Regions from separate parts of the Stutzerimonas sp. VN223-3 genome, predicted to be linked through region 3. Evidence: predicted binding sites of a transcription regulator. Region 3 holds the regulator's gene; each other region holds the start of a gene.
What was found. The regulator sigma-54, encoded in region 3, starts transcription at its own class of promoters, with help from an activator protein. The targets are predictions, from matches to a motif close to ANTGGCATNNANNTTGCTNT.
Positions count from the first base shown of each region.

Region 1: a site for sigma-54 is predicted at 1,278-1,297, ahead of glnA (glutamate--ammonia ligase). Genes of this name have one in related genera too.
Region 2: a site for sigma-54 is predicted at 1,194-1,213, ahead of glnK (P-II family nitrogen regulator). Genes of this name have one in related genera too.

Region 1 covers NZ_RBEC01000002.1:309,762-313,036, forward strand. The annotation lists gene thiI (tRNA uracil 4-sulfurtransferase ThiI) at 1-1,054, opposite strand, end outside; gene glnA (glutamate--ammonia ligase) at 1,396-2,802, shown strand; gene D7241_RS10270 (DUF4124 domain-containing protein) at 2,987-3,275, shown strand, end outside.
Region 2 covers NZ_RBEC01000002.1:131,257-134,531, reverse strand. The annotation lists gene D7241_RS09460 (YifB family Mg chelatase-like AAA ATPase) at 1-706, opposite strand, end outside; gene D7241_RS09455 (accessory factor UbiK family protein) at 740-1,003, opposite strand; gene glnK (P-II family nitrogen regulator) at 1,399-1,737, shown strand; gene D7241_RS09445 (ammonium transporter) at 1,869-3,185, shown strand; gene D7241_RS09440 (ammonium transporter) at 3,264-3,275, shown strand, end outside.
Region 3 covers NZ_RBEC01000002.1:1,442,058-1,445,332, reverse strand. The annotation lists gene lptB (LPS export ABC transporter ATP-binding protein) at 1-163, shown strand, start outside; gene D7241_RS15300 (RNA polymerase factor sigma-54) at 312-1,823, shown strand; gene hpf (ribosome hibernation-promoting factor, HPF/YfiA family) at 1,902-2,210, shown strand; gene ptsN (PTS IIA-like nitrogen regulatory protein PtsN) at 2,217-2,681, shown strand; gene rapZ (RNase adapter RapZ) at 2,816-3,275, shown strand, end outside.

The DNA of each region.
Region 1 (3,275 bases), 1.1 Mb from region 3:
TCTTGGAGATCACGCCGCAATACTCGGGCATGTTCTTGGCGAACTCCGCGGTGCCGATTTCGAACGCCGTGTCGATGATGTCCTGCTTGTGCGCGGCGATCAGCGGACGCAGCACCAGCATGTCAGTGGCAGAATCGATTACCGAAAGGTTGGGCAGCGTCTGACTGGAGACCTGAGAAATCGCCTCGCCGGTGACCAGTGCGTCAATGTGAAGGCGCTCGGCGATCTGCGTCGAGGCGCGAAGCATCATGCGCTTGAGGACAACGCCCATCTGACTGTTGTCGACCTTCTCGAGAATCTCGCCGACCACTTCCTCGAACGGCACGCTGATGAACAGCACCCGGTGCGAGCTGCCGTACTTCTTCCATAAATAGTGGGCGACTTCCATTACGCCCAGCTCGTGGGCGCGTCCGCCGAGATTGAAGAAGCAGAAATGGGTCATCAACCCGCGACGCATCATCTGGTAGGCCGCCACGGTGGAGTCGAAACCACCGGACATCAGCACCAGGGTCTGCTCCAGCGCACCCAGCGGGTAGCCGCCGATGCCGTCATGCTGCGCATGCACAATAAACAGCCGCTGATCGCGGATTTCCATCCGCACTTCGATTTCCGGCGCCTTGAGCGAAATGCCTGCGCCGCCGCATTGAACACGCAGCTCGCTGCCGACGTGGCGCTCGACATCCATCGAACTGAACGGGTGCTTGCCGGCGCGTTTGCAGCGAACGGCGAAAATCTTGCCGGGCAGCCGGTCGGCGAAGTGCGCCCTGCATTTCTCGACGATATCGTCGAGATCGCCCAGCGGATACTCGTGTACTTCCAGGCAATGGGCGATTCCCGGTGTGCAGCGCAGGCGCTCGATCATCTCGTGCAGCAGCTTCGGCTCGCTGAGCGCGGTTTCCACTTCAACGTTGTCCCACACCCCCTCCACCCGCAGATCGGAATCGAGGTCGCGCAGCACGGTGCGGATGTTCTTCGCCAACTGACGAATGAAGCCCTTGCGCACCGGCGGGCTCTTGATGGTGATTTCCGGGAAAACCTTGACGATCAGCTTCATGAAAACGCGCGCGGCAACATGGCGTAAAAAGAGGGGGGCGGAGTATAGCGGAAATTGATCAAGATTTAGGCGCTTTTATCTGAAGAGACCATCGCGCACCAATTCAGGTCTTAATCACAAATTAATGCACCAATTTGATGCATTTGAATGAGCCATCGTGAACCGCGTAACTACGGGAACCCGTATAAAACCCCGATATGCGCGCCCGGACCCAATACAGAGCACTGGCATGCAATTTGCTCCCTTGTGAGGCAGGTCGCCAACGCGGAATATCCGCCGCTGGACTTCATCCCCTGATTTCGGAAGCACCCTGTCTCCGCTTCCACCACTTGGAGAGCACCATGTCGAAGTCGCTTCAACTGATCAAAGATTACGATGTGAAGTGGATTGATCTGCGCTTCACTGACACCAAGGGCAAGCAGCATCACGTGACCATGCCGGCCCGTGACGCCCATGATGAAGATTTCTTCGAGCACGGCAAGATGTTCGACGGCTCGTCCATTCATGGCTGGAAAGGCATCGAAGCCTCCGACATGATCCTGATGCCGGTCGATGAAACCGCCGTGCTGGATCCGTTCACCGAAGAGCCGACCCTGATTCTGGTTTGCGACATCGTCGAGCCGAGCACCATGCAGGGCTACGACCGCGACCCGCGCTCGATTGCCAAGCGCGCCGAGGAATTCCTGAAGTCCACCGGCATTGGCGACACCGTGTTCGTCGGTCCGGAGCCTGAGTTCTTCATCTTCGACGAAGTGAAGTTCAAGTCTGATATCTCCGGCTCGATGTTCAAGATCTATTCCGAGCAGGGCTCCTGGATGACCGACCAGGACGTCGAAGGCGGCAACAAGGGCCACCGCCCAGCCGTGAAAGGCGGCTACTTCCCCGTTCCACCGTGCGACCACGACCACGAAATCCGTACTGCCATGTGCAATGCCATGGAAGAAATGGGCCTGGTCGTTGAAGTGCACCACCACGAAGTGGCGACTGCCGGTCAGAACGAAATCGGCGTCAAGTTCAATACGCTGGTAGCCAAGGCTGACGAAGTCCAGACCCTGAAATACTGCGTACACAACGTCGCCGATGCCTATGGCAAGACCGCGACCTTCATGCCGAAGCCGCTGTATGGCGACAACGGCTCGGGTATGCACGTGCACATGTCCATCTCCAAGGATGGCAAAAACACCTTCTCCGGCGAAGGTTATGCCGGCCTGTCCGATACCGCCCTGTACTTCATCGGCGGCATCATCAAGCACGGCAAGGCGCTGAACGGCTTCACCAACCCATCGACCAACTCCTACAAGCGTCTGGTCCCGGGCTTCGAAGCTCCGGTGATGCTGGCCTACTCGGCTCGCAACCGCTCCGCCTCGATCCGTATCCCGTACGTATCCAGCCCGAAAGCCCGCCGTATCGAAGCGCGCTTCCCGGACCCGGCTGCCAACCCCTACCTGTGCTTCGCCGCACTGCTGATGGCTGGCCTGGACGGCATCCAGAACAAGATTCACCCTGGCGACGCCGCTGACAAGAACCTCTACGATCTGCCGCCGGAAGAAGGCAAGCTGATCCCGCAGGTTTGCGGCAGCCTGAAGGAAGCTCTGGAAGAACTCGACAAGGGCCGCGCGTTCCTGACCAAGGGCGGCGTGTTCAGCGACGACTTCATCGATGCCTACCTCGAGCTGAAGAGCGAGGAAGAGATCAAGGTCCGTACCTTCGTGCATCCGCTGGAATACGACCTGTACTACAGCGTCTAAGCCGGTCCGCGTGACAGAAAAGGCCTCCTTCGGGAGGCTTTTTCGTTCCTGCGATGTCACTAGACAGGAAATCTACGCCCTCGCCAAGCGACCGGAGTGGCGCCGATCCCAAATCGCAACGGCCGTACTTGCCTAGCCGCCCGAGCGGTGCAAGGCTTCCGGCATCCCATCCGCGGAGCTTCCCATGCGCATTGCATTGTTCAGCCTGCTACTCGTTTTCATGGCGCCCGCCATGGCGCAGATTTACAAGTACACCGACGATAAGGGCAACACGGTCTTTACCAATCAACCGCCGGAAGGGGTCGCGGCAGATACCGTCGACCTGCCGCCTGCCAATACTGTTGACATCAAAATGCCTGAAGCCCCGCCGCCCCTGGCCGACGAGCAAAGCGACGAGCGTCAACAGCAGCCTTACCGCAGCCTGTCCATTGGCGGCATTCCGGACGAACAGGCGTTGCGCGCGAACAACGGCA
Region 2 (3,275 bases), 1.3 Mb from region 3:
GCAGCAGACCGGGGAGGCGGCTGGCCAGAAGGGTTTTGCCAGTGCCCGGAGGGCCTGAAAACAGTAGATTGTGTGCACCCGCCGCGGCGACTAACAGACCGCGTTTGGCGGCTGCCTGGCCCTGCACATCGGCCAAGTCGGGATAGGGCAGGACCTGACGCAGTAATCCCTGAGCCTGGAATGGCGCAATCGGCGCCAAACCATTGAAGTGCGCGGCGACTTCCAGCAGATGGTCAGCGGCGTACACCACCAGACCGGAGGCCAGACTCGCTTCCTCTGCATTGGCTCGTGGCACCAATAAGGCGCGCCCGGCCTGACGCGCGGCCAGCGCTGCGGGCAGCACGCCCTGAACCGGGCGCAGCGCGCCGGAAAGAGCCAGCTCGCCGAGGCATTCAAGTGTGTCGAGGCGGTCCGCCGGAATCTGCCCGCTGGCGGCGAGAACGCCCAACGCGATGGCCAGATCAAATCGACCACCATCTTTTGGCAAGTCAGCAGGCGCGAGATTTAGCGTGATTCGGCGTGCGGGAAAATCGAAACCGGAGGTTTGGATCGCGCTGCGCACGCGGTCTTTGCTCTCCTTGACTGCGGTTTCCGGCAAGCCGACCAGTGCCAGTGAAGGCAAACCGTTGGCCAGATGAGCTTCGACGGTAACGGTGGGCGCCTCGACGCCCAATTGGGCGCGGCTGTGGACTATGGCAAGGGACATCCGATCACTCCTTTGATCGTGCCGCCTCCGAGGCTATTCGGCGGCGGGTGGCGCGAGTTTCTCTTCCAGCTCGGCGACCTTGGCTTCGAGTGCTTCGAGTCGCGCTCGGGTGCGGGCGAGCACGACCATCTGACTGTCGAATTCGTCGCGGCTGACTACGTCCAGCTTGCTCAGCGCGCCCTGCACGATGCTCTTGAACTGTGCTTCGATTTCGGGGCGGGGCAGGGGCGTTTCGCCGTTGAACAGACGCGAGGCCTGGGAGCCGATGGCATCGAGAAAAGCTTTGGGTGGGAACATGGGCATCACCTGTTTCTGAGCGGCGGGCAGTGTAGCACGGCCCATCTGTGGTCGATTTTCCATCGCTGTGCACGATTGTGGACACGGCACTGGGTCGCTGTGCTCGGTATTGGTGCGCTGCTTCGTTGATCGGGCATCGGTGCGCTACGCAAGCACGGCACGGAGCGCGCCAGATCGCATCTCCCGCAAAACTGGCATTGATTCTGCTTGGCTGGCCATGACGGATGCACCGATGCGTTGTGGTGCGCAGGCGATTCGGGACGTTTCGTCGGATCGGTTGATGGTGTCGGATGGTCGCTCGGCAATGCCGGCGCGTTACAAGAGCCAGACACTGAGCTTAGACTTGAACCGGGTTCGTATTTCTGGGGCAAGTCCATCTAAACGGGAGAAGTTTCATGAAACTAGTCACTGCCATCATTAAGCCGTTCAAGCTGGACGATGTACGCGAGTCGCTGTCCGAGATTGGCGTTCAGGGCATCACGGTCACCGAGGTCAAGGGTTTCGGGCGCCAGAAAGGCCATACCGAGTTGTACCGCGGCGCCGAATATGTGGTTGATTTTCTGCCGAAGGTGAAAATCGACGTGGCGATTGCCGACGATCAGCTGGATCGCGTGATCGAGGCCATCACCAAGGCTGCCAACACCGGCAAGATCGGCGACGGCAAGATTTTCGTCGTCAACCTGGAACAGGCCATCCGCATCCGGACCGGCGAAACGGATACCGACGCGATTTGACCGGCTTGACCGTCGCGAGCGACTGATTGAGCGGTAACGCCGATCAGACGCCGCAACGAGCGAAGCCCGCAATAATTTTTTCGATTGCCTGCATAGCAGGCTTACGAACCCCACGCCCCAGGAGTAAAACCATGACTCTGCGAAAATTCGCAGGGCTAGGAGCCCTTTTGTCTCTGATAAGCCCCGGCATCGCCATGGCACAGGAGGCAACGCTTGATTCAGGCGATACGGCATGGATGCTCACAGCCACTGCGCTGGTGCTGTTCATGACGATTCCGGGTCTGGCGCTGTTCTATGGCGGCATGGTCCGCTCGAAGAACATCCTCTCGGTGATGATGCAATGCTTCGCCATCACTGGGTTGATGAGCATTCTCTGGATGGCCTACGGCTACAGCCTGGCCTTTGACACCGCAGGCATGGAAGCAGGCGTCACCAACCTCAATTCTTTCGTCGGCGGACTCGGTCGTGTCTTCCTCAGTGGCCTGACGCCCGACAGCCTTACCGGCACCGTGCCGGAAAGCGTCTTCATCACGTTCCAGATGACCTTCGCCATCATCACACCGGCGCTGATCGTCGGGGCTTTCGCCGAACGCATGAAGTTCTCCGCAATGCTGGTATTCATGGGCGTCTGGTTCACCCTGGTCTATGCGCCGATCGCGCATATGGTCTGGGGTGGCGACGGCGGCCTGATGTGGGATTGGGGCGTACTCGACTTCGCCGGTGGCACCGTGGTGCATATCAACGCCGGTATTGCAGGCTTGGTGGCGTGCATCGTGCTCGGCAAGCGTAAGGGCTTTCCGACCACGCCGATGGCGCCGCACAACCTGGGCCTGACGCTGGTCGGCGCGGCGATGCTGTGGATCGGCTGGTTCGGCTTCAACGCCGGTTCCTCGCTCGGTGCTAATGGCACCGCCGGCATGGCCATGCTGGTCACGCAAATCGCCACTGCCGCGGCGGCCCTGGCCTGGATGTTCGCCGAGTGGCTGACCCACGGCAAACCCAGTGCGCTGGGCATCGCCTCAGGTGTTGTGGCTGGCCTGGTTGCCATCACGCCCGCAGCCGGCACCGTTGGCCCGATGGGCGCGCTGATCATCGGTCTGGCTTCGGGTGTGATCTGCTTCTTCTGCGCTACCAGTTTGAAACGCAAGCTCGGTTATGACGATTCCCTGGACGCCTTCGGCGTGCATGGTATCGGTGGCATCGTCGGTGCGCTGCTGACTGGTGTATTCGCGGCGCCCGCATTAGGCGGCTTCGGTGAGGTGGAGAACATCGCGTTGCAGCTGTGGATTCAGCTCAAAGGCGTGCTCTTCACAGTCGTGTACACCGCCATTGTCACCTTCGTGATTCTCAAGGTGATCGACGTGGTAATGGGGCTGCGGGTCAGCGAAGAAGAAGAAACCATCGGCCTCGATCTCAGCCTGCACAACGAGCGCGGCTACAACCTGTAAGCAACGGAGTGCGCCCGGAGCCAACCCGGGCGCCTTAACCGAACAGCGTCGCGAGGCGCTCGGCAAAAGGTGATAACAATGGATAGCACA
Region 3 (3,275 bases):
CGGCGTACTCATCACCGATCACAACGTGCGCGAAACGCTGGACATCTGCGAAACCGCTTACATCGTCAACGATGGCCAGCTGATCGCGGAAGGTGACGCGGAGGCGATCCTGGCCAACCAACTGGTCAAGGAAGTCTACCTCGGACACGAATTCCGTCTCTGAAACCGATTTTTCCGCTCACACCGTCGCCCGGGACTAGGCAAAGGCTTCATTCGCAGGCATATAATTTGCTTACATCGGGCGTGCACAGCGCCAGCGAAATCGGAACAGGCGCGGTTGCGCCGGCAAATAAGGTTCGAAGTCCTCTGCCATGAAACCATCGCTAGTCCTGAAGATGGGCCAGCAGCTGACGATGACACCGCAGCTGCAACAAGCCATACGATTGCTCCAGTTATCCACGCTCGATCTCCAACAGGAGATACAAGAGGCGCTGGACTCCAACCCCATGCTCGAGCGCGAAGAGGACGGAGACGACTTCGACAACTCCGATCCGATGGCCGAGTCGGTCGAGAAGAAACCCGAGAGCAGCACCTCGACCGAGCAGGACACGCCTGACAATCATCACGAAGAACCCGTCAATACGGTGGAAAACCTTGAAGAAGGCGATTGGGGTGATCGCATTCCTGATGAACTTCCGGTCGACACCGCGTGGGAAGACATCTACCAGACCAGCGCCAGCAGCCTGCCCAGCAGTGACGACGACGAGTGGGACTTCACCACCCGCACCTCCGCCGGCGAAAGCCTACAAAGTCATCTGCTCTGGCAGCTCAATCTTGCGCCAATGAGCGACACCGACCGCCTCATCGCCGTAACCCTGATCGATTGCATTAACCCACAGGGCTACCTCGACGAAACCCTTGAGGAGGTACTCGAGTCGTTCGACCCCGAGCTGGAAATCGAACTCGATGAAATCGAGGTCGTGCTGCGCCGAATCCAGCAGTTCGAGCCCGCCGGCATCGGCGCGCGCGACTTGCGCGAATGCCTGCTGCTGCAATTGCGCCAGCTACCCGAGCGAACGCCTTGGCTGAGGGAAGCGGTACGCCTCGTGAGTGATCATCTGGAGACACTCGGCAGCCGTGACTATAACCTTCTGATGCGCCGTATGAAGCTCAAGGAGGATGAGCTGCGCCAGGTGGTGGACCTGATCCAGACGCTTAACCCCCGCCCCGGCTCACAGATCGAAGCGAGCGAACCGGAATACGTCGTGCCAGACGTAATCGTGCGCAAGCACAACGATCGCTGGCTGGTGGAATTGAACCAGGATGCGATGCCGCGCCTGCGGGTGAATGCTCAGTACGCCGGCTTCGTCAAACGCGCCGACTCCAGCGCCGACAACACCTTCATGCGTAACCAGTTGCAGGAAGCACGCTGGTTCATCAAGAGCCTGCTCAGCCGCAACGAGACGCTGATGAAGGTCGCCACGCAGATCGTGGAACATCAGCGCGGCTTCCTTGATCACGGCGATGAAGCCATGAAACCGCTGGTGCTGCATGACATCGCCGAAGCGGTAGGCATGCATGAATCGACGATTTCACGCGTCACGACACAGAAGTTCATGCATACCCCTCGTGGAATCTACGAGCTGAAATATTTCTTCTCAAGCCACGTCAGCACGGCCGAAGGCGGCGAATGCTCATCCACCGCCATCCGCGCGATCATCAAGAAGCTGGTGGCGGCGGAAAACCTGAAAAAGCCATTGAGCGATAGCAAGATCGCTGGTTTACTGGAGGCACAGGGTATTCAAGTTGCACGCCGCACCGTCGCGAAGTACCGCGAATCATTAGGTATCGCGCCGTCCAGCGAGCGTAAGCGGTTGTTGTAATGCCAGGCGACCTGGTCGATCTCTTCCGGTGGCGGGCGCGCAGCCTGTCAATTCGCACGTGGCAAAAGGAGATGCAGTATGCAAGTCAACATCACTGGCCTTCACCTGGAAATCACAGAAGCCCTGCGTGACTACGTCGAGGAGAAATTCGAGCGACTGGAAAGACATTTCGATCGCATCATTGCCGTTCAGGTGATTCTGCAGGTCGAGAAGCTCAGGCAGAAAGCCGAAGCCACGCTGCACGTTGCCGGTCGCGAAGTCGTCGCCAACGCAGAACATGAAGACATGTACGCTTCCATAGACCTGCTTGCCGACAAGCTCGACCGGCAGCTCATCAAGCACAAAGAAAAACAGCTCGACCATAACCAGGGTGCTCTCGCTCGCTGACCCATCATGATCCGAATCGAAAATATCCTGACCCCCGGACGTTCCTTGGTGAACGTACCGGGTGGCAGTAAGAAACGCGTCCTGGAACAGATCGCCAAAGTAATTGGCCAAGACCTGCCAGACCTTGATCCTCAGACCATCTTCGAAAGCCTCATTGCCCGCGAAAAGCTCGGCTCTACCGGCTTCGGCAACGGTATCGCCATCCCGCATTGCCGCATGCCCGGCTGCGTGTCGCCGCTCAGCGCGGTGCTACGGCTCGACGCACCGGTTGACTTCGACGCCATCGACGGCGCGCCGGTCGATTTGCTTTTCGTACTGCTGGTACCGGCAGCGGCGACGGACGAACACCTCGAACTGCTTCGTCAGATCGCCAGCATGCTGGACCGTGAGGAAGTGCGTGAGCGCCTGCGCAGAGCCACCACCGGGCAGGACCTGTATCAGACCGTCGTCGATATTCAGAGCGGTAATTAGCGCAACGGCATGGCTGTTCGCCCCGCGTAAAGTGAGGAAAGAGACGTGTCCGTAACCTGCCAATTCTCAACCCAGCAGCGCATGCAGCATGGTTCGCGTGTTCGAGCCCGCCCCCTGACAAACCTCGCTCCGCAATGCGCCTGATCATCGTCAGTGGCCGTTCCGGGTCAGGCAAGAGCACGGCACTCAATGTGCTCGAGGACAACGGCTTTTATTGCATCGACAACCTTCCCGCCGGGCTTCTGCCAGAGCTGGCGGAGCGAGCATTGCTGCACACCGAACTGCTACACCCGCAGGTCGCTGTCTCCATAGATGCACGCAACCTGCCAAGTCAGCTGAAGCGCTTTCCCGAGCTGCTTGACGAGGTTCGTGCTCGGCACATTCAGTGCGACGTGCTGTATCTAGATGCGGCGGACGAGACGTTGCTCAAGCGCTTCTCGGAAACTCGGCGGCGGCACCCGCTGACGAATGAAAACCGCTCATTGGCCGAGGCCATCCATGACGAGGAGCTATTGCTCGCTCCGATCATCGACCATGCCGACCTGACGCTCGATACGACAAACCTCAACCTCTACCAACTGCGAGATACGCTGA